DNA from 4 places in the Streptomyces sp. TAA204 genome. Region 2 is predicted to be linked to each of the others. Evidence: riboswitches for the same ligand, from Rfam matches in the RefSeq annotation. Region 2 holds a riboswitch; each other region holds the start of a gene.

Region 1 (5,316 bases), on a different contig from region 2:
AAGCGCCGGCAACATGGCCAGAGTGAGCAAGCCTGTGTCTGGAATTGATACCGCCTCCCGGCGCCTGAGAATCGTCAATTCCGTGGTCCGCAGCGTCGTCCACCCTCCTGGCTCCCGTATCGGGCCCCGGGTGCAGGGCAATGTTCAGCTGATGCTGATCCATTCCGGAACGATGGTCGTGCACGTGGACGACCGCGATCCGTACGCCGTTCCCGGGGGGCAGATGTGCATCCTGCTGCCCGGGCACACCGAGGTGATCGGCTTCGCCCAGGGCGCCGAGACCCGCCAGACGCTCGTACGCGGCGAACTCGACGAACTCACCCCGCAGATGAACCGGTGGCTGGAGGAGCTGCGCCCGACCAGACCGTTGTCCTCCGCCCTGACGTACATGGCGCGCGAGGCTCTGATCACGGAACAGACCCGTCTCACCGCCCAGGGCGCACTGGTCGACGCGCTGGCCACGGCACTGCTGTGGCGCTTCATCGCCGAGTTCGAGAATCTGCCCGCTGCGCTGCCGGCGCCCATCGAGGACGCACGGCTGTTCATCCACCGCAACGTCCAGAGCGACATCGACCTGGCAGCCCTCGCCACGGTCGCGAGGGTGAGTCCTGAGCACTTGGTGCGCCTGTTCCGTGAGCACATGAACACCACACCCATGCGCTACCTGTGGGACCGACGCGTCACTCACGGTATCGAGCTGTTGACCAGTTCGGGGCTGCCCGTCGGATCGATCGCGGCGTGCTCGGGCTTCAAGACGAGCTTCCATTTCGCGCGCAAGGTCAAGGAGGCCACAGGTCTGTCGCCGACGGCGCTGCGTGCGTGCCACTGGTCGCAGCACTCAACGGACGCCGACGGCAACCAGCGACCGTCTCGGGCCGGCCCGCGCAGCGAGCAGCTCTCCGGCCGCGTCGGCCGGCCGGAGAATACGAAGTCCCCACCGGCAGCGCCGAAGTGATGACCCGTTGTCGGTGACCCCGTGCGGCTTCTCCCAGGTCACGGTCTCCCAGGTCACGGCGTCATCGGTCGGCGATCACGGACCGAGCTGTGAGCGGCGCCGGGTGAAGGTGCCATGATGACGGGGAACCAGGCGAGCGCGGAATGAGGAAGCCGGTGTGAATCCGGCGCGGTCCCGCCACTGTGATCGGTGAGCGAATCCCACACAGGCCACTGCCCGCACGCGGTGGGAAGGCCGGGACGAGCGACGACCCGAGAGCCAGGAGACTCCCACGACTCGCGTCCTCGACGAAGCCGGGGCGGACTTCCCCGGAGAGGCAGGAGGGCGTCATGCCCGAAAGGCCGAACGGGCCGTTGCCGTGCCGGGTCACCGTGTGCCGGGACTGCTGCTGCGGAGGCCCGGAGGTGACTGGAGCCGAGCACGCCGAGCAGACCGCACGCCTGCGGGCCGGAGTCCCCGGAGCCGCTCCGCTGTCCGGCGTTCTCACCCTGTACTCCTTCACCGCACCGGGCCGTGTGAAGACGCCCCGCTCGCCCGTCCGGGACCGCGGACCGGGAACGCGGGTGAGCCGATGACCGCCTCCGGACCCGTCCCCGCCCACTCGGCGGCGGAGGCGCTGACCGACGCTGCGTCCCTCGGCCCGTTCTTCACCGTCCACCTCGGCGGGGAGGACCGGGGCTGGCACCCGGTGCGCGAGTCCTACGCGCGCGGATACGCGGACCTGATCCAGACCTGCGGGGCGCGCTACGGCACGCAGGAGGAGCGCATCCCCGCCTCGATCGTGCAGCTCGGCCACGCCGCCCGCCTGTGGTCGCCCGCGCTGGCCTGCACCGTCGCCCACGGCGTCATACCCGACTTCGACGCCCTGCACCGCGCCGACGACGGAGCGGCCCTGCGGCTGCCGGCCGCCGCGGGCCGACGAGCCGGGCCGCTCCCGGATGCGGTGGAGGCGCTGTACCGGCTCGTGATGGAACAGCACTTGGACGCCTTCGCCGCGGGACTTCGCGTCAAGGTCGCCCCGCGGTTGCTGGACGGCAACGCCGCCTCGGCGCTCATCGGGGCGGCCCGCGCGATCCTGCATCTCCGCCCCGGACTGCGTGCGCGGCTCACCCCGCTCGTGAGCGGCCTGCTCGCGCGTGGGCGGTTGGCCGGCACCGGGGATCTCGTCGCTCCCGACCTGTCCTTCCGGCGCCGCAGTTGCTGCCTGTTCTACCGCGTTCCCTCCGGGGGCAAGTGCGGTGACTGCTGCCTGGACCGCTGAGTCGGCGCAGCGCCACGAAGGTGACCGGGCGCCCCGCCTCTGGGGCGAGCGCCGGGCGGCCAATGGCTTCCGTGTCCGTGCCCGGCGGCGGATACACGCCGACGCGGTGACGGGAGTTCACCGCCACCGGCTTTGCATAAAGCTGCCGTGCTGCGTATAGTCATACTCTCAACGAGGAGGGTTCGATCCGGATGGCAGTACGAGCGGCAGTCGCGGGGGCGAGCGGGTACGCGGGCGGGGAGATCCTGCGTCTGCTGGCCGCGCACCCCGAGGTCGAGGTCGGGGCGGTCACCGCGAACTCCAACGCCGGTGCCCGGCTCGGCGCGCTCCAGCCCCACCTGAGCCCCTACGCGGACCGCGTGCTGGTGGAGACCTCGCCCTCCGAGCTGGCCGGCCACGACGTCGTCTTCCTCGCGCTGCCGCACGGGCAGTCCGCCGCGGTCGCCGGGGAGCTGGGCGAGGACGTGCTCGTCGTGGACTGCGGTGCGGACTTCCGGCTGACCGACGCGCACCAGTGGCAGCGCTTCTACGGAACTCCGCACGCCGGGAGCTGGCCATACGGTCTGCCGGAGCTGCCCGGCGCGCGAGCGGCGCTGCGGGACGCCTCGCGCGTCGCCGTTCCCGGCTGCTATCCGACTGCCGTCTCCCTGGCGCTCGCCCCTGCCTACGCGGCAGGGCTGGCCGAGCCGGAGGCCGTCGTCGTCGCGGCCACCGGCACCTCGGGCGCGGGCAAGGCCCTCAAGCCGCACCTGCTGGGCAGTGAGGTGATGGGCTCCATGAGCCCGTACGGCGTGGGCGGTACCCACCGGCACACCCCCGAGATGATCCAGAACCTCTCGGCGGCCGCCGGGGAACGCGTCAGTGTCTCCTTCACCCCCACACTCGCCCCCATGCCGCGCGGCATCCTCGCCACCTGCAGTGCGAGGGCGGTGCCCGGCACCGGGGAGGAGGCGCTGCGGGAGGCCTACGAGAAGGCGTACCGGGACGAGCCGTTCGTCACGCTGCTCCCCGAGGGCACGTGGCCGGCCACGGCGTCCGTGACCGGCTCCAACACCGTCCACCTGCAGACCGCCCTCGATGAGGACGCCGGGCGCCTCATCGTCGTCAGTGCCCTGGACAACCTCACCAAGGGCACCGCGGGCGGCGCGGTGCAGAGCATGAACATCGCCCTCGGGTATCCCGAGGAACTCGGTCTGCCGGCCGTGGGGCTCGCCCCGTGAGTGACGGGGCCACCGGGCCCCGGGGCGCCGGCGAAGCGAACGGAGAAGCACAGTGAGCGTGACAGCGCCGAAGGGATTCACGGCCGCGGGCGTCGCCGCCGGGCTCAAGGACAGCGGCGGCCCCGACCTGGCTCTGGTGGTCAACGAAGGACCGCGCCGCGCGGCGGCCGGCGTCTTCACCGCCAACCGTGTCAAGGCCGCCCCGGTGCTCTGGTCCCAGCAGGTGCTCAAGTCGGGTGCGGTCACCTCGGTCGTCCTCAACTCCGGCGGCGCCAACGCCTGTACGGGTCCGCCCGGCTTCCAGGACACCCACGCCACCGCCGAACACGCGGCGCGGGTGCTCGGCCACAGCGCCGGTGAGGTCGCCGTCGCCTCCACCGGACTGATCGGCATCCGCCTCCCCATGGACAAGCTGCTGCCGGGCATCGACGAGGCCGCGGGCCTGCTCTCGCCGCACGGCGGTGAGAAGGCCGCCATGGCCATCAAGACCACCGACACGGTGCACAAGACCGCTGTGCGGGAAGGCGGTTCGGGAGCCGGAGCCGGAGCCGGAGCCGGGGCCGGAGCCGGGGCCGGGGCCGGGTGGACCGTCGGCGGGATGGCCAAGGGCGCCGGCATGCTCGCGCCCGGACTGGCCACCATGCTCGTCGTGCTCACGACGGACGCCGACCTCGACACCGCCGCGCTGGACGAGGCCCTGCGCGCTGCGACCCGTACGACCTTCGACCGGATCGACTCCGACGGCTGCATGTCGACCAACGACACGGTGCTGCTGCTGGCCTCCGGCGCCAGTGAAGCGGTGCCCGACCGCGCGGAGTTCGCCGAGGCCGTACGTGCCGTGTGCGACGACCTCGCGCTGCAGCTCATCCGGGACGCCGAGGGCGCCTCCAAGGACATCCGCATCGAGGTGGTGGGTGCGGCCAGTGAGTCGGACGCGGTCGAGGCCGGCCGTTCGATCGCGCGCAACAACCTCCTCAAGTGCGCCCTGCACGGCGAGGATCCCAACTGGGGCCGGGTGCTCTCGGCCATCGGCACCACCGGGGCGGTCTTCGAGCCGGACCGGCTGAACGTCGCGATCAACGGCGTGTGGGTGTGCCAGGACGGCGCCGCCGGCGAGGACCGGGGCAAGGTCGACATGCGCTACCGCGAGGTCTCCGTCACCGCCGACCTCGGCGCCGGCGGTGAGCGCGCCGTGATCTGGACCAACGACCTGACGGCCGACTACGTCCACGAGAACAGCGCGTACAGCTCATGAGCCGGCACCCTCCTCACCCCGCACGCAAGCACACCGCGCTGCCCAAGGCGCGGACGCTCATCGAGGCGCTGCCGTGGCTCACCCGGCACAACGGCAGGACCGTCGTCATCAAGTTCGGCGGCAACGCCATGGTGGACGAGGAGCTGAAGGCCGCCTTCGCGCAGGACGTCGTCTTCCTCCGGCAGGCCGGGCTGCGTCCCGTCGTCGTGCACGGCGGCGGGCCGCAGATCAGCGCCCAGCTGTCGAGGCTCGGCCTGGACTCGGAGTTCAAGGCCGGGCTGCGGGTGACCACCGAGGAGACGATGGACGTCGTACGGATGGTGCTCGCCGGGCAGGTGCAGCGTGAACTGGTCAACCTGCTCAACCAGCACGGCCCGCTCGCCGTCGGGATGACCGGTGAGGACGCCCGCATCATGGCGGCCACGAAGCGCTACGCGCGGGTGGACGAGGATCTGGTCGACATCGGCCGCGTCGGGGACATCGACTCCATCGACACCGGCGCGGTCCGGGCACTGCTCGACGACGGCCGCATCCCCGTCATCTCCTCCATCGCCCGCAGCGCCGACGCCGAGACCGGTACCGGCACGGCCGGCGCCGGTACCGGTGTCTACAACGTCAACGCCGA
Region 2 (5,316 bases):
ACGGCGGCGCCGGCATCCTGCTGCTCAGCCACGACCTGGCACTCGTACGTGAGTTGGCCACCCACGTGACGGTGCTGGAGCAGGGGCGTGCCGTGGAGGCAGGCCGGGTGCGTGAGGTTCTCGGTGCCGCGGAGCGCTCCGTACATCCGCTGACCCGCGGGCTCCTCTCGGCGGAGCGTGGCACCCGAACAGGCGACGTACCGCCGGCCAACCCGCCGGAATCCCTCACGAGCGAGGGCGTCACCGCCCATGACGTGGCCGTCCGACGGCGGGGAGGCCGGGATCTGCTGACCGGGCCGGTCACCATGTCCTTCCCGCCGGGCAGCACGACCGCCCTCATCGGGCCGTCCGGCTCCGGAAAGACGACCTTCGCACGGCTGCTGGCCGGGCTCACTCCTGCGACCGACGGCGAACTGGGACGGGACGGCAACGCCGTGCCCCGCCGCATCGAAGCGCGAAGTCCCCAGCAGCGCCGGGCCGTTCAGTACGTGCACCAGAGCAGCTCCGAGTCGTTCGAGGCCGGCCGGCCGCTCCTCGGACAACTCGCCGCGACGGGGCGGCTCCTGCGCTCGATGACTCCGGTGGCCGCCGAAGCAGAAACGCGAAGTACCGCGGATCTGCTGGGTTTGGAGGAGGAGTTGCTGGACCGGGTACCCGGCCGACTCTCCGGCGGTCAGCTGCAGCGCTGCGCGCTCGTGCGGGCCCTGCTGGCACGCCCGGCGCTCCTCGTGTGCGACGAGGCGACCTCGGCGCTGGATGTCATCTCGCGCGAGCGCGTGCTGGGTGCCCTGCCCGGCCTGCTGGCACCCGCCCGCACCGCCCTGCTGTTCATCAGCCACGACCTCGACTCCGTACACCGACTGACCCACAGGGTGGCGGTCTTCGAGGCCGGACGCTGCGTTCAGCAGGGCACGGTCGCGGATTTCTTCCACGCCCCGTCCTCCGGGGCTCCCGCAGACATGGTGCGTGCAGCCGGGGGACGCAGCTGCGCGGTACGCGGTCGATCGGGTCGGGCGGAAAGCAGCTGACAACCAGTCACAACGCACCTGGCCGGAACGGAGTTCGAGCACTCCGAAGACACCGGATCACGGCTCCACTCATTATTAGGTTAGCCTAACCTAATTAATTCAATCCCCGGGTGGCCGTACGCCTCTCCGACCGTGCAACTGGAGAACTTGGATGCGCCCCTTCCGCACCCGCGCCACAGAGCCCACGCCCGCCGAACACGTCCGGTCGATCTTGGCTTCGTCCCATTCGATGACGGTGATGAGCGACGGCTCCCATGCCGAGGTGCACCGCATCGACGACGCGGAGGCGACCGGCGGCATCCACCTTCACGCACCGCCGGAGAGTCCTGCCGCCAGGGGTGAGATGCGCATCCCCGCGAGGCTCGAACTCACCGATATCGCGCCCACACCGGTGCGGGACCGGCTGCGGGCCCGTGTCACCGTCACCGGACTGCTGGCAGCCGCGTTCGACAGCGAAGCCAGGAGCACATGCATGGAGTTCGGCCAGGCGGTGCTCGAAGACTCCCGCGCACGCTCGTACGTGACGCTCGACGCGCTCCAGGAGACAACCCCCGACCCCTTGGCCGCCCGCGAAGCCGCCACGCTGACGCACCTTCTGGACGGCCACGGCGAATCCGTTCCCCTGCTGCTGCGTCTCGTGCGACCGCGGCCCGAGCGGGGCATTCTGCGTGCTGTTCCTGTGGCCCTGGACCGCTACGGCCTGACGCTGCGCCTCGAATATCCGAACGCCCATCGCGACGCCCGGCTGCCGTTCACTGCTCCCGTGACCGACCCCGAGCAGGCCGACTCCCGGATTCAAGCCCTCCTGGACGCCGCCCGCCGCGCCTCCCACTCCGACCATCTGCTGGCCTGATCACCAACGGCCGGAGCCCGTCGCGTCCCGATCCACACGTGGCGTTGAAGACCCGCCCGGACGGACCGGAGCCTCGGTTCGCGGGTCTTCGAGCCGGTGACGAAAGTGGCTCATCGCCCCCGATCACGGGGCGGCGAAGCGCCGCGGCGGTTCCCGGCAAGCCCCCGGCGAGGCGGCGTGATGAGGTGCAGGCCGAGGATCTCCGGCCGCGGGGCGACGCCGGGGCCGCCCGCCCGCACCCAGGCGGAGACGTCCTCGGTCGCGTCCGGGCTGTTGACCAGCCCCAGCCAGACGGGTCGGGCGCCGGCAGCACGGCCCTCGGCGGAAGGCTGTACGACGATGACGTTGGCCTGGTCGCACACGTCCAGACAGTCGGAGACCCGGACAGGCGCCTCCTCACGCAGGCGAGCCGTCTGCGCCGTGTGATCCAGTCCGGTCACCTTGGGGCTGCCGCAGCAGCAGTCCCGGCACACGACGATCCGGCACGGAGCAGGGTTGAACGTCTGCGCTGCCTCCGCTTCGCCGGATGCCTCATCGACCGCTGCCTCGGGCACGTCGAACCGTCCCTCTCTCCGGGGAGATCCGCCCCGGTACGTCGAGGAGGCGACCGCGTGAGTCTCCTGGCTCTCGGGTCATTGCTCGTCCCCGCCTTCCCACCCGCCTGGGCAGTGGCCTGTCGGGGATCCGCTCACCGATCACAGTGGCGGGACCGCGCCGGATTCACACCGGCTTCCTCGGACCGCCGTCGCCATGTCAACGGTCATCATTCCATCCGGATGTGGTCCACTCCAGTGGGCCCGGGCGGCACCGCTGAGCACCCGGTCGTTCCGGGGCCCGCGAGGGGCGGTGTTCCGTCCTGGCTCTCTGCGCCATACTCTGAAACAGCAGCTGGTTCGTCCTGCCCGCCAGGCAGGCACGTCGTAAGAGGGAACCCGGTGGGAATCCGGGACTGCCCCGCAGCGGTGAGTGGGAACGACCGCCGTCATGAGCACTGGGCCCCCAGGGCCCGGGAAGCGACGGCCAGTAGGAATCCGCCTTCGAAAGCGGACGTGCCCGCAAGTCCGAAGACCTGCCCGTTGCCCGCGCGTGACCCATCACGTGCGGTTGTCCCAGTGGCCTCGAGGGCGGGTCGGCGACCACAACGTCAGACGGACAACTGCGTGCATGCGCAGGTGGACTGTTCAACCCTCCGTCTGGTGCGGCTTCCTTCGCGCTCTCCTGTCACAGGGACTCGTCCGAATCGTTCGCGAAGGAGAATTCGTGACAGCGAAGTCCGCAGCCGCGGCAGCACGGCCCACCGTGTACGGCTTCCCCCGTCAGGGCCAGAACCGGGAACTGAAGAAGGCCATCGAGGGCTACTGGAAGGGCCGCGTCACCGCGGACTCCCTCCGGGATACCGCAGCGGGCCTGCGCCGCTCCAACTGGCAGTTGCTGGCCGGCGCCGGCATCGACGAGGTCCCGACCGGGGACTTCTCCTACTACGACCACGTCCTGGACACCAGCGTCATGGTCGGCGCCGTCCCCGAGCGCCACCGCTCCGCCGTCACCGCGGACACCCTCGACGGGTACTTCGCCATGGCCCGCGGCACGCAGGAAGTGGCACCGCTGGAGATGACCAAGTGGTTCGACACCAACTACCACTACCTGGTCCCCGAGCTCGGCCCCGACACCGAATTCACCGCCGACAGCACCAAGCAGGTCGCCGAGTTCAAGGAAGCCCTCGCCCTCGGTCACACGCCGCGGCCCGTCCTGGTCGGCCCCGTCACGTACCTGCTGCTGTCCAAGCCCGCGCCGGGTGTCGCCGCCGACTTCGACCCCCTGACACTCCTTGACCGGCTGCTGCCCGTCTACGCGGAGGTCCTCGCGGATCTGCGTGCGGCCGGAGCGGGATGGGTGCAGCTGGACGAGCCGGCCCTCGTCCAGGACCGCACCGCCGCCGAACTGAACGCGGCGTCCCGCGCCTACCGTGACCTCGGCGCCCTTGCGGACCGTCCGAAGCTGCTGGTCGCCTCGTACTTCGACCGCCTGGGAGAGGCCCTGCCGGTCCTGGCCAAGGCACCGGTGGAGGGTCTGGCGATCGACTTCACCGAGGCCGCCGCCGCGAACCTCGACGATCTGGCCTCCGCCGGCGGACTGTCCGGCAAGCGCCTGGTCGCCGGCGTCGTCAACGGACGCAACATCTGGATCAACAACCTCGAGAAGTCGCTCTCCACCCTCGGCACCCTGCTCGGACTCGCCGACCGGGTCGATGTGGCCGCGTCCTGCTCGCTGCTGCACGTCCCGATCGACACGGGCGCCGAGCGGGACATCGACCCGCAGGTCCTGCGCTGGCTCGCCTTCGCACGGCAGAAGGCGAACGAGGTCGCCGTCCTCGCCAAGGGCCTCGCCGGCGGCACCGACTCCATCACAGCGGACCTGACCGCCAACCGGGCCGACCTGGCGTCCCGTGCGGGCTCGGCCATCACCCACGATCCCGCGGTGCGGGCCAGGGCAGGGGCGATCACCGACGCCGACGGACGCCGTTCCCAGCCCTACACCCAACGCGCGAAGGCCCAGCGGGACCACCTGAAGCTGCCGCTGCTGCCGACGACCACGATCGGATCGTTCCCGCAGACGTCCGAACTGCGCACCGCACGCGCCGACTTGCGGAAGGGCAGGATCGACACCGCGGGTTACGAGGACCGCATCAAGGAAGAGATCCAGCAGGTGCTCTCCTTCCAGGAGAACGCCGGGATCGACGTCCTGGTGCACGGCGAGCCCGAACGCAACGACATGGTGCAGTACTTCGCCGAGCAGCTCACCGGCTACCTCGCCACGCAGCAGGGATGGGTGCAGTCGTACGGCACCCGCTACGTGCGGCCTCCGATCCTGGCCGGTGACATCTCCCGTCCGGAGCCGATGACGGTGCCGTGGACGACGTACGCCCAGTCACTCACGCAGCGCCCCGTCAAGGGGATGCTCACCGGTCCCGTCACCATGCTGGCCTGGTCGTTCGTCCGCGACGACCAGCCGCTGGGTGACACCGCACGGCAGGTCGCCCTCGCTCTGCGCGACGAGGTCCAGGACCTCGAAGCGGCGGGGACGTCGGTCATCCAGGTCGACGAGCCCGCGCTGCGCGAGACCCTGCCGCTGCGCGCCGCGAACCGTCCGGCCTACCTGGAGTGGGCGACGGAGTCCTTCCGGCTCAGCACCAGCGGGGTGCGTCCGGCCACGCAGATCCACACGCACATGTGCTACGCCGAGTTCGGCGACATCATTCAGGCCATCGACGACATCGATGCCGACGTCATCAGCCTGGAGGCAGCCCGGTCGCACATGCAGGTGGCCCGCGAACTCGCAGCACACGGCTACCCCCGCGAAGCCGGTCCCGGCGTCTACGACATCCACTCGCCCCGCGTCCCCGGCGCGGAGGAGGCAGCAACACTGCTGCGCAAG
Region 3 (5,316 bases), on a different contig from region 2:
CCGCTCCAGTTCGGCCTGTGCCATGTGCGGTTCGCCGCGCAGCTCGTGCAGTTCGGCGATTCTGCGGCGCACCTGCGCCTCACGGTGCCGGTCGCCGACGGTGCGGGAGAGTTCCAGCGCGCCGTCGAGCCACCCGGATGCGGCCTGCGGGTGCTTGCGCTCCAGCCACACCGAGGCGATGGCGTTGTGGGCGACGGCCTCGCCGTGCCGGTCGCCGGCCTTTCCGAAGGCGTGCAGCGCGTCGACGAACGCCCCGAGCGCGGCGTCCAGTTCACCCACGACCCGGTGGACGGACCCGGCTCCGGATGCCGCGACGGCCTCGCCCGGCAGATGCCCCAGCGCGGCGAAGAGCGCGCGCGAGTGGTCGAACGCCTCGAGCGCGTCTGCGTACCGGTCCTGGTAGAGGTGGAGCTGGCCGAGGTTGCGCAGCAGGGCCGCCGCCCGTACGTCGGAAGGGTCGGGCATCGCGTCGAGCACGAGCTGATGCGTCCTGAGCCAGTCGCCGTAGTAGCCGCGCATGTCGAAGAAGCTCGCCAGCTCGATCGCGAGATCGGCGGCCCGGGAGACCTCACCGAGCCGTACCGCGGAGTCGACGGCGGCGACGAGGAGCCGGCGTTCGCTCTCGAACCATTCCACCGGACGGGCACTCACGGTGCCCGTGAGTGCGGACGCCGGCCCGGTCAACGGTGCCGGTTCGCCCAGCACGCCGAGAAAACGTGTGGGCATGGCCGAGTTCGCGGAACGGGCGATCGCGGTGAGGGCGTCGATGACCCTCAACTGCCGCCGCACGCGCACTTCGGTGCCGTCGATCCCGGCCAGCTCCCGGGCGTAGCAGCGCAGCAGGTCGTGCATGCGGTAGCGCTGGAGCCCGAGGCCGTCCGTTCCCACCACCTCGACCAGATGCTCGTCGAGCAGTGTCTCCAGCGCCCCCGCGGCCTCCTCGGCTTGGCCCATGGCCACCTCGACGGTCCATCCCGCGACCGCGTCGTCGCCGAGCTGTCCGAAGGCGCGGAAGACCCTCGCCGCCGGTTCGGGCAGATGCCGGTAGCTCAGTTCCGCGCCGGCCCGTACCTCCATCTCGCCGGTGCGGAGCTGGTCCAGCCGTCCGCGCTCGTCGTGCAGGAAATCGGCCAGCGTGCCGACGGTCCAGCCGGGACGGTTCGCCAGCCGGGCACCCGCGATCCGCACGGCCAGCGGCAGCGAGCCGCAACCGGCGAGCACCCGGTCCACGTCCGCCTCCTCCGGGCGCAGCCGCTCCGTTCCGACGATGGCGCCGAAGAGCGCCCGTGCGTCCTCGCGTTCCATCACGCCCAGGGGCGAGTGGTACGCCGGCAGCCCGGGCATCCGGCGGCGTGAGCTGACGAGCACCGCCGATCCGCCCGTGCCCGGCAGCAGGGGACGCACCTGAGCGCCGCCGGCGGCGTCGTCGAGAACGATGAGGAACCGGCGCTGCGCCAGACGGGAGCGCAACAACGCGGCCCGCTCGCCCAGTTCACCGGGGATGGTGCTGTCGATGACCCCGAGGCCGCGGAGCATCTCGGCCAGGACGTCGGCGGGATCACGCGGCTGGTCGCTCGTCCCGCCCAGGTCGACGAAGAGCTGACCGTCGGGGAAGGCATCGCGCACACGGTGCGCCACATGAACCGCCATCGTGGACTTCCCGCACCCCGGGGGCCCCGAGACGACCGCGACGACCGGCTGTCTGCCGGCCGCCGACAACAGCCGCTCCAGAACGGCGATCTCCTCGGCGCGGCCGGTGAAGTCCGGTACGTCCATGGGCAGTTGGCACACCGAGGCGGGCGCCGCGGTACGGCGCCGGCCTGCGTAGCCGTTGACCTCCTCCCCCACAGCGCGCAGGGGCTCGCTCGGTTCGATGCCCAGCTCGGCGGCGATGATCCTCTCCGCCTCGGCGTACGCGGAGCGGGCCTCGGTGGTGCGGCCCGAGTCGTGCAGCGCGTGCACGACCATCCGCCACAGGTCCTCCCGCAGCGGATCCTCGGCCAGCCGGGACCTCAGATCGGCCACCAGCGACGCGTAGTCCCCCAGGCGCAGCCGGACCTCCAGGCACTCGTCCACCGCGACGGACCGCAGCCCCTCGATCCTGGTGATCGCCGGGTCCCACACCACGCTGGAGGGCACGTCCTGCAGCACGCCGCCGCGCCAGAGTCCCAGCGCCGACTCGTATCCGCGCAGCGCGGCGGCGTCGTCGCCCCGGTCGCGCTCCGCGCGGGCCCGGTCCAGTCGCTCTTCGAAGAGCAGCATGTCGACGTCACCGGGGCCGACGTCGAGGGCGTAGCCCGAAGGCTCCGTCCTCAGCCCGTCGGTGGCGACGCCCGCGGCCGACAGCGTCTGCCGCAGCGTGCGCACGTAGGTACGGACGTTGGCGACGGCGGACCGGGGCGCGCCGCCGGGCCACAGGACTTCCGTGAGCAGGTCGAGCGAGACGAACCCGCCCGGCTGCAACAGCAGCGTGGCGAGCACCGCTCTCGGCTTGGGCCCGCCCAACCGGACCGGGACACCGTCCGCACTCACCTGGAGCGATCCCAGCACCCCGAACGTCGGCTGCTCCCCCATTCAACGCCTCCGCGATGATCCGCAGTTGCGGCGCAGCGTACCGGTGCGCGAAGCACGCCGAACAGGGTTTCGGGAGAGGTCGCCCACCGTTGCGTCCACCCGCGCCGCCGCCGGCGACCGGACCGCCGGCGACCGGACCGCCGGCGGCACACTCAACCGGTCGGCGTGCAATGTCCGTCCGGGGAACGCGGCATGTCCCGGCCTCCGGCCACAACGCGTTTCGGGCCGCGCGCCGGGGTCACCGCCGGAAGTCCGCGGGCGCCGGGGCAGTGCGCCCTGTCGGCCGCCTGCCGGGAGAACGTAGGATCGGCTGATCACCGCCGCGACGGGAGACAGGAAGCCGGTGCGAATCCGGCACGGTCCCGCCACTGTGACCGGGGAGCACCCCCCTTGTGAGGGCCACTGCGCGCCGCGTGGGAAGGCCGGGGGAACGTCGATCCGGGAGTCAGGACACTGGCCCGTCGCGGATCCGTTCCGAGGAGCGCGGACTCCCCAGGAGGCTTCACGTGTACGACGGCACGCCCCGTCCTGTCTTCTTTCCCCCTTCCCGTCCGCGCCGCCGTGCCCTGCGCACCGCGGCGTCGGCCCTCGCCCTGTCGGCGACGCTGCTGACCGCCTGCGGCGGCGCTTCCTCCGGTCCGGCCCACGGGGACCGGAATTCCGGCGGACCGGCGGCAGAGGGCTTCCCCGTCACCGTCGACAACTGCGGGACCCGCACGACGTACGACAAGCCGCCGTCCCGCGTGGTCACCATTCACCAGCATCCGGCCGAGCTGATGCTCTCCCTCGGCCTGGGGGAGCGCATGGTGGGCACCGCCTTCCCCGACTCGGCCGTGCTGCCCGAACTCAGGAAGGAATACCGGAAGGTCCCCGAGATCGCGAAGAAGGAGCCCTCCTTCGAGACCGTCCTGAACGCCGAACCGGACTTCGTCTACGGCGGCTACGGCAGCGCGTTCGCCCAGAAGGAGGGCCGTTCGCGCGACGCGTTCGCCGACGCGGGCATCGACACCTACCTCAACCGCGAGTACTGCGGGAAAAAGAAGGTGTCGATGGAGGACACCTACGAGGAGATCCGCACCATCGGTGCGATCTTCGGTGTGCCGGAACGTGCCGAGAAGCTGGTCGCCGACCTGCGGGGCCGCATCGAGCGGACGGGCCGTGCGGTCGAGGGCACCTCCCGCGTGCCCGTGTTCGTCTACGACAGCGGAGAGAAGGCGGCGTTCACCGCCGGCGGCAAGAGCCTGGGGACCGAGATCATCCGGCGTGCCGGCGGCCGGAACGTCTTCGCCGGCCTCGACGACGTCTTCGGTGACGTGTCCTGGGAACAGGTCGTCGCCCGCAAGCCCGAGGTCATCGCGATCTACGACTACGCGGGGGCCGGAAGCGTGGAGCGGAAGAAGAAGTTCCTGCTGTCGCGGCCCGCCCTCGCGGACGTTCCCGCGGTGAAGAACGAGCGGTTCGTGGTGCTGCCGCTGACCGCGACACTGGTGGGCGTGCGTCCCCCGTACGCCGTGGAGGACCTGGCCCGCGGACTGCACCCCGAGCGGTTCCGGTGACGGCCCCGGCCGCGGTGACACCCGCCTCGCGCCCGTCCACTCCGACCACGGCTCCCCGCGAACGCCTACGGGCGCGGTCCTTCGCCCTCGCCCTGGCGGTGCTCGCGGTCCTGCTCGTGATCTCGGTGACGGTGGGCCTGGCCGTGGGCTCGGTGCATGTGCCGCCCGGCGAGGTGTGGGGGATCGTCACCCACCGCCTGGGCGCCGGGTGGCCGGACCCTGTCTGGTCGCGGGCGCGCGAGACGATCGTCCTGGATGTGCGGGGGCCGCGGGTGCTGCTGGGGGCGGTGACGGGGGCGGGGCTCGCCGTGGTGGGGACCGCCATGCAGGCTCTGGTGCGCAATCCGCTCGCGGACCCGTATCTGCTGGGGGTGTCCTCGGGGGCGTCCCTCGGCGCCGTCGCCGTGATCGTCTTCGGTGTGAGCCTGTTCGGGCCGGCATCGCTGTCGGCCGCCGCTTTCGCCGGGGCCCTGCTCACGCTGTTGCTCGTCTACACCACCGCGCGGACCGGCGGCCGTATCACCCCGGTGCGGCTGGTGCTGTCCGGTGTGGCGGTGGCGGCGGTGCTGAGCGCCGTGATGAACCTGCTGCTGCTGACCACCGACCGCGGCAACGAGGCGCGTGCCGTCCTGGCATGGACGCTCGGCGGCCTCGGCGGCGTTCAGTGGTCGACGCTGTGGCTGCCCGGCGGCGCGCTGCTGCTGGGCATCGCCGTCCTGCTGGTGCACGCCCGGTCGCTGAACCTGCTGCTGGCGGGCGAGGAGGCCGCCGCCACGATGGGGCTGGACGTGGCGCGGTTCCGGGCCCGGATGTTCGTCCTGCTCTCCCTCGTCACGGGGGTTCTGGTCGCGGCGGCCGGGCCGGTCGGTTTCGTCGGTCTCATGCTGCCGCACATCGTGCGGCTGTTCGTGGGCGGCGACCACCGCGCGGTGCTGCCGACAGCCGCGCTGGGCGGAGCGGTCTTCCTCGTGTGGGCCGACATCGCCGCCCGTACGGTCGCCGCCCCGGCGGAGATCCCCGTCGGTGTGCTCACGGCGCTGTGCGGCGGGCCGTTCTTCCTGTGGCTGATGCGCCGCAACGCCCGGCGTGACACCGGCCGGGGGGTGGGATGAAGAGCGCGACCGGACTCGACGTCGAGCACGTCACGCTGACCGCGGGCGCCCGCCATCTGGTGCGGGACGTGTCG
Region 4 (5,316 bases), on a different contig from region 2:
AGGCCGTGCCGGAAGGGCAGCACGCCCAGTACGGGCCTGCCCGTCAGGCCCCGGAGCATCTCCAGGCCGGGCTCCAGAAGCGTCACGTCACCACGGAACTTGTTCACCACGTAGCCCGCGAGGAGTGACTGGTCCCCGGCGGACAGCAGCGCAGTCGTGCCGAAGAGGGAAGCGAAGACGCCTCCGCGGTCGATGTCGCCGACGACCACCACCGGCAGCCGCGCGCTGCGCGCCAGGCCCATGTTGACGATGTCGGTGTGCCGCAGATTGATCTCGGCGGGGCTGCCCGCCCCTTCGCAGATCACCGCGTCGTGTGTGCGCCGCAGCCGCGTCAGGCAGTCGGTGACCGTGCCGAGAAGCTGCTCCTGCCGCCCCGAGTGGTAGCCGCGGGCGCTCAGTTCACCGACCGCCCTGCCCATCAGCACCACCTGGCTGCTGCGGTCGCCGCCCGGCTTGAGCAGCACCGGGTTCATCAGCGCGGTCGGCTCGGTGCGCGCGGCGGCCGCCTGCATCGCCTGTGCGCGGCCGATCTCGGCGCCCTCCCGCGTCACGAACGAATTCAGCGACATGTTCTGGGCCTTGAAGGGCGCGACCTTGAGCCCTTTGCGCGCCAGCCAGCGGCAGATACCGGCCGTCACGACGGTCTTGCCCGCGTCCGAGGTGGTGCCCGCCACGAGCAGCCCTCCTCCGAGGCCGGTACCGCCGCGCCGCCCGTCCGTCGCGTCCCCGGTCATCGCCTCCCCCTTCCGGCCCGCACGCGGGCCACAGCGAGCCGTCCGGCGACGCCGGCGGCGGTGGTCGTCAGCTGTGCGAGCAGGCCGACTCTCCGCGAGAGGCGCACGGCCCGCGCGATGTCCGCACACCGCACGGTGCGCCCGGGGGAGTTGAGCACCGGCCGGTGCTCCGTACGCCCCCCGTAGCTGAGGACGCCGCCCAGCCGTACACCCAGCGCCCCCGCGAAGGACGCCTCGACCGGACCGGCGTTGGGACTGGGATGCCCGCCGGCGTCGGCCCGCCAGGCGCGCAGGGCTCCGCCCGGACACGGGCCCGCCAGAGCGGCGAGCAGCGCGGTCAGCCTCGAACCCGGCCACCCGGCCAGGTCGTCCAGCCTCGCCGCCGCCCATCCGAAGTGCCGGTGGCGCGGGGAGCGGTGACCGACCATCGCGTCGAGGGTGTTCACCGCGCGGAAGGCCGCCGCGCCGGGCGCTCCGGCTGCGGCACCCCACACCAGGGCGCCGACCACGGCGTCGGAGGTGTTCTCCGCGACCGACTCCACGACGGCCCGCGCGATGCCCTCCGCGTCCAGCGTCTGCGGGTCACGGCCGCACAGATGCGGCAACAGCCGTCGTGCGCCGTCCACATCGCCCCGGTGCAGGGCCGCGCCGACGGCCAGTGCCTCGCGGCCCAGTCCGCTGCCGCCCAGCACGGTCCAGGTCACCGCCCCTGTGAACGCCGTGCCCGCCGCCGCGCCGCCGGCGCCCCGCACCGCTCGGGAGAGGGCAGCCGTTGCTGCGGCCGCACCCGCCACGCACAGCGCGGTGTACGCCGCGCCCGCCGCACGGTGGTCCCGCCACAGGGCGCGCTCCGCCGCGGCGGCGGCCCGTCCGAAGGCGGCGACGGGATGTCCGCGTCGCGGGTCTCCCAGCAGGAGGTCACCCAGATGACCGAGGGCGGCGCCGAAGGCGTAGGAGTAGGCGTGCTGAGCCCGCATCCGTCAGCGGGCCGTCATGCCTCGGAGACACGGTGCGCCCGCCTGACACGGCGGCGCGGGTGCCCGCCCGTGAGCGTACGGGGACGGGGACGGGGATGCGGCCGGGAAGCCACGCATGGCGGAGTCCTCACTCAGGGTCCTCGCCCTGGCTCGACGTACCGGCGGCGAGAGTCTCCTGGCTCCCGGATCGCAGCGCCCCCCGGCCTTCCAGCCCGTCGATCGGGTGGGCCGTGGCCAGTGGTGGGAGTGCGCTCCCCGGTGACAGTGGCGGGACCGCGCCGGATTCGCACCGGCTTCCTCTCCAGCCGCCGTTGGGCAACGGGCAGTCCACCACGTACGGGGAGGGGCGTCAACTCGCCGCTGACCTGCGGCGGGAGAGTGTGAGCAGGCACACGGAGCAGGGGCGGCCCATCAGTTGGGAGTGACGCGCTCGGCGACACGGAAGGGGTACGGGAGTGTCCCGTACCCCTTCGGGGCGCACGTGCGCGCCGGGTGAGGAGGCCGCCGCGGCGGCGTTCAGCCCGCGGTGATGATGTAGATGCCGTAGGCCACTGCCGCGGCGCACAGCGTGAAGCAGGCGTACGCGCCCGTGCGGGCGAGCACCGACGGTCCGCCCGTACGGCCGGCGGAGGTGCCGACGATGCCGAGCGTGAACACGCCGACCAGTCCGACCGTCGCCACGAGGCTGATGCCGAATACCTGGCCGAGCGCTGCCCAGTCGATTTCCATAGCGCTTCCCTGTCTGCTGTCCGGTCTTGTCGGTTCCGGTCTGTCTGCTCCGCGGCCGCTGTCCGGCCGCTGTCCGGACGGTGCACGGTCGGTGCACCGTCCGGGCCGTGCGGACCCGCCCCGGGGCGCTAGCCGAGGCTGGAGCCCGCCCACTGCCGTTCGGACTCGGTGTGGCTCCCGGAGCGCTCCCCGGGAGCGGCGACCGCCGCCGGACCGTCCGGTTCGGCCTCCTGCACAGCGGAGGGGATGACGGGCTCGGCCGCATTCCCCGCGTCGTCCATCTGGTCCCGTACTGCCGCATTGTGCGCGGCGGCGGTGGGCGGCGGTGCGAGTGCCTGCATCGCCGCGTCCACGACCCCGGTGTCCTTCTGCGCCGGCTCGTCCGCGGCGATGGGCGGCGCGTCGTTGACGTTCGTGTGGTCGACGGGCTGGCTGCGCGAGGCGAGCCAGATACCGCCGCTGATGACCACCGCGAGCACCGCGACCGTGGCGACGCCCCAGTCGCCCTGCTGGGCCAGTACGGCCGCACCGGCGGCGATCAGTCCGGCGGCCGGGAGCGTCAGGCCCCAGCCCATGACCATCCGCGCCGCCGTCGACCAGCGCACTACGCCGCCCTTGCGGCCGACGCCGGAGCCCATGATGGCGCCGGAGCACACGTGCGTGGTGGAGAGGGAGAAGCCGATGTGGGAGGAGGCGAGGATCGTGACGGCGGCGCTGGTCTGTGCCGCGAACCCCTGGGGAGGCCTGATGTCGGTGATGCCCCTGCCCATGGTGCGGATGATCCGCCAGCCGCCGAGGTAGGTGCCCAGCGCGATGGCCAGGCCCGCGGAGACGATCACCCAGGTGGGCGGGTCCGCCTGGGGTGCAAGTACGCCGCCGGTGATCAGGGCCAGGGTGATGACGCCCATGGTCTTCTGCGCGTCGTTGGTGCCGTGCGCGAGGGAGACGAGCGCGGCGGAGGTGATCTGTCCTGCCCGGTAGCCCTTGGCCGTGTGCTCCTCGTCGGCGTTGCGGGCGGCGCGGTACGTCAGCCGCGTCGCGAAGAGCGCGGCGAGTCCGGCGACGAGCGGAGCGGCGAGAGCGGGGATGAGCACCTTCATCACCACGGTTCCGCCGTTGATCGAGCCGAAGCCGACGGCGGCGATCGAGGCGCCCATCAGCCCGCCCATCAGAGCGTGCGAGGAGCTGGAGGGGAGCCCGGCGAGCCAGGTCAGCAGGTTCCACAGGATCGCACCGACCAGGCCGGCGAAGATCACTTCAGGCTGTATGCCGGAACCTTCGTTGATGATTCCCGAAGAGATGGTCTTGGCGACCTCCACGGACAGGAACGCGCCGATCAAGTTGAGGACCGCCGACATCGCCACCGCGGTCTTGGGCTTGAGTGCCCCGGTGGAGATGGTGGTGGCCATGGCGTTGGCCGTGTCGTGAAAGCCGTTCGTAAAGTCGAACACCAAGGCCGTGACGATCACGATCCCGATGAGAAGCGTGATGTGTTCCATTCACCCAGGCACAATCAGTCGAAGGTCAAGGACTCGTTGAACGTAGGGACGGTGGGTGAACGGGAGGTGAACTGCGGCAGGCTTCGGCGTGTCGCTCCCCGCTGTCTGTTGTGAGCGGTACCACACCCCGTCACCTCGCCCCCTTCAGCCCCCGCAGCAAGCCGTCCCGCGGCGTGAGCTGACCGCCGCGGCCACCCGGAGGGAGCCGGATGCACAGTGCCTGGCAGGAGTTGGTGGACACCGCCCGCCGTACGGCTGCCGAGGGGCTCGTCGTGGGCACCTCGGGCAACGTCTCCGTACGCGTGGGGGACACGGTGCTCGTCACCCCGAGCGGCGTCCCCTACGACCGGCTCGGGCCCGGCGACCTGTGCGCCGTCGACCTCGAAGGACGCCGCACCGCGGGAAGTCTGCGTCCCACCAGCGAACTCCCCGTGCATCTCGCGGTCTACCGGCACACGGCCGCCCGTGCCGTCGTGCACACCCACGCCGTGCACGCCACCGCCGTCTCCGCCCTCGTGGACGAACTCCCCGCCGTCCACTACATGACGGCCGCGCTGGGCGGCCCCGTCCGGGTCGCCCCCTACGCCACCTACGGCAGCGAGGAACTCGCCGCCCGCATGCTCGACGCCCTCGACGGCCGCAGCGCCTGCCTGCTCCAGAACCACGGCACGGTCGCCTACGGCGACGACCTCGGCCAGGCGTACGAGCGGACCGCGCAGCTGGAGTGGATGTGCCGCCTGTGGCTCACCGCCTCCTCCCTCCCCGGCCGCGAGCCCAGCCTGATCCCTCCGGCCGAACTGCGCCGTGTGGCGGAGAAGCTGAGTGGCTACGGGCAGCCCCGGCCGGAGTGAGCCCGGCCCACGGCCGTCCGCGTGGGCGCCCCGGGTGGCGGATGCCGGGCGGGGATACGAAAATCACCCGGCCGACGCCGCCCACTGGCCCCTGGCGCACTCCAGGCCCGACACTGACGGGATGCGTCTGCGTACGGCGGCCGTCGCCGCCACCTCCGTGCTGGGCGTCGGAGCGGCAGCGGTCGCCGCGGGACGGTACGCCGCCGACGCCGCGCTGCGGCCCGCCCGGTCCGGAGCCTCACCACGCGGCAGGCTCCCGGCGGGATTCGGCGGCCCCGCGCTGACCGTGCACGAGGCCGGTGACGGCTTCATCTCCCTCACCCGCTCCCTCACCTCGCTGCTCCCGGGCACCTACGGGCTCACCGGACGCGACTGCCATGCCGTTGTCGGCCCGGTCCTGGAGCCCGGGGCGGACGGCCGGGAGCCGGTGGCGGTGACAGCCGACACCGTCGTACGCCGCCTGGAGCGGGTCACCCGCGGCGAGCCGGTCCCCGGCAGCAAGGTGTGGCTCACCCCGCAGGTGTGC

The links. Region 2 has a riboswitch for cobalamin ahead of metE (5-methyltetrahydropteroyltriglutamate--homocysteine S-methyltransferase). Riboswitches for the same ligand answer to the same signal wherever they lie in the genome.
Region 1: another riboswitch for cobalamin. It lies ahead of H343_RS0113285 ((2Fe-2S)-binding protein); the one in region 2 lies ahead of metE (5-methyltetrahydropteroyltriglutamate--homocysteine S-methyltransferase).
Region 3: another riboswitch for cobalamin. It lies ahead of H343_RS0119465 (ABC transporter substrate-binding protein); the one in region 2 lies ahead of metE (5-methyltetrahydropteroyltriglutamate--homocysteine S-methyltransferase).
Region 4: another riboswitch for cobalamin. It lies ahead of H343_RS0112555 (cobalamin biosynthesis protein); the one in region 2 lies ahead of metE (5-methyltetrahydropteroyltriglutamate--homocysteine S-methyltransferase).

What each region holds. Positions count from the first base shown of each region.
Region 1 covers NZ_AUKW01000006.1:105,671-110,986, forward strand. Annotated here, with positions in the region: gene H343_RS33585 (helix-turn-helix transcriptional regulator) at 14-955, shown strand; cobalamin riboswitch at 1,101-1,224, shown strand; gene H343_RS0113285 ((2Fe-2S)-binding protein) at 1,527-2,216, shown strand; gene argC (N-acetyl-gamma-glutamyl-phosphate reductase) at 2,408-3,436, shown strand; gene argJ (bifunctional glutamate N-acetyltransferase/amino-acid acetyltransferase ArgJ) at 3,489-4,691, shown strand; gene argB (acetylglutamate kinase) at 4,688-5,316, shown strand, end outside.
Region 2 covers NZ_AUKW01000001.1:311,864-317,179, forward strand. Annotated here, with positions in the region: gene H343_RS28210 (ATP-binding cassette domain-containing protein) at 1-1,028, shown strand, start outside; gene H343_RS0101335 (DUF2470 domain-containing protein) at 1,180-1,881, shown strand; gene H343_RS28215 (hypothetical protein) at 1,992-2,360, opposite strand; cobalamin riboswitch at 2,475-2,662, opposite strand; cobalamin riboswitch at 2,754-2,972, shown strand; gene metE (5-methyltetrahydropteroyltriglutamate--homocysteine S-methyltransferase) at 3,142-5,316, shown strand, end outside.
Region 3 covers NZ_AUKW01000014.1:182,769-188,084, reverse strand. Annotated here, with positions in the region: gene H343_RS0119470 (BTAD domain-containing putative transcriptional regulator) at 1-2,574, opposite strand, end outside; cobalamin riboswitch at 2,885-3,050, shown strand; gene H343_RS0119465 (ABC transporter substrate-binding protein) at 3,081-4,130, shown strand; gene H343_RS0119460 (iron ABC transporter permease) at 4,127-5,242, shown strand; gene H343_RS0119455 (ABC transporter ATP-binding protein) at 5,239-5,316, shown strand, end outside.
Region 4 covers NZ_AUKW01000005.1:396,188-401,503, forward strand. Annotated here, with positions in the region: gene H343_RS30315 (cobyric acid synthase) at 1-734, opposite strand, end outside; gene H343_RS0112555 (cobalamin biosynthesis protein) at 731-1,711, opposite strand; cobalamin riboswitch at 1,881-2,010, opposite strand; gene H343_RS0112560 (hypothetical protein) at 2,228-2,440, opposite strand; gene H343_RS30320 (inorganic phosphate transporter) at 2,569-3,939, opposite strand; gene H343_RS0112570 (class II aldolase/adducin family protein) at 4,149-4,790, shown strand; gene H343_RS0112575 (alpha/beta hydrolase) at 4,912-5,316, shown strand, end outside.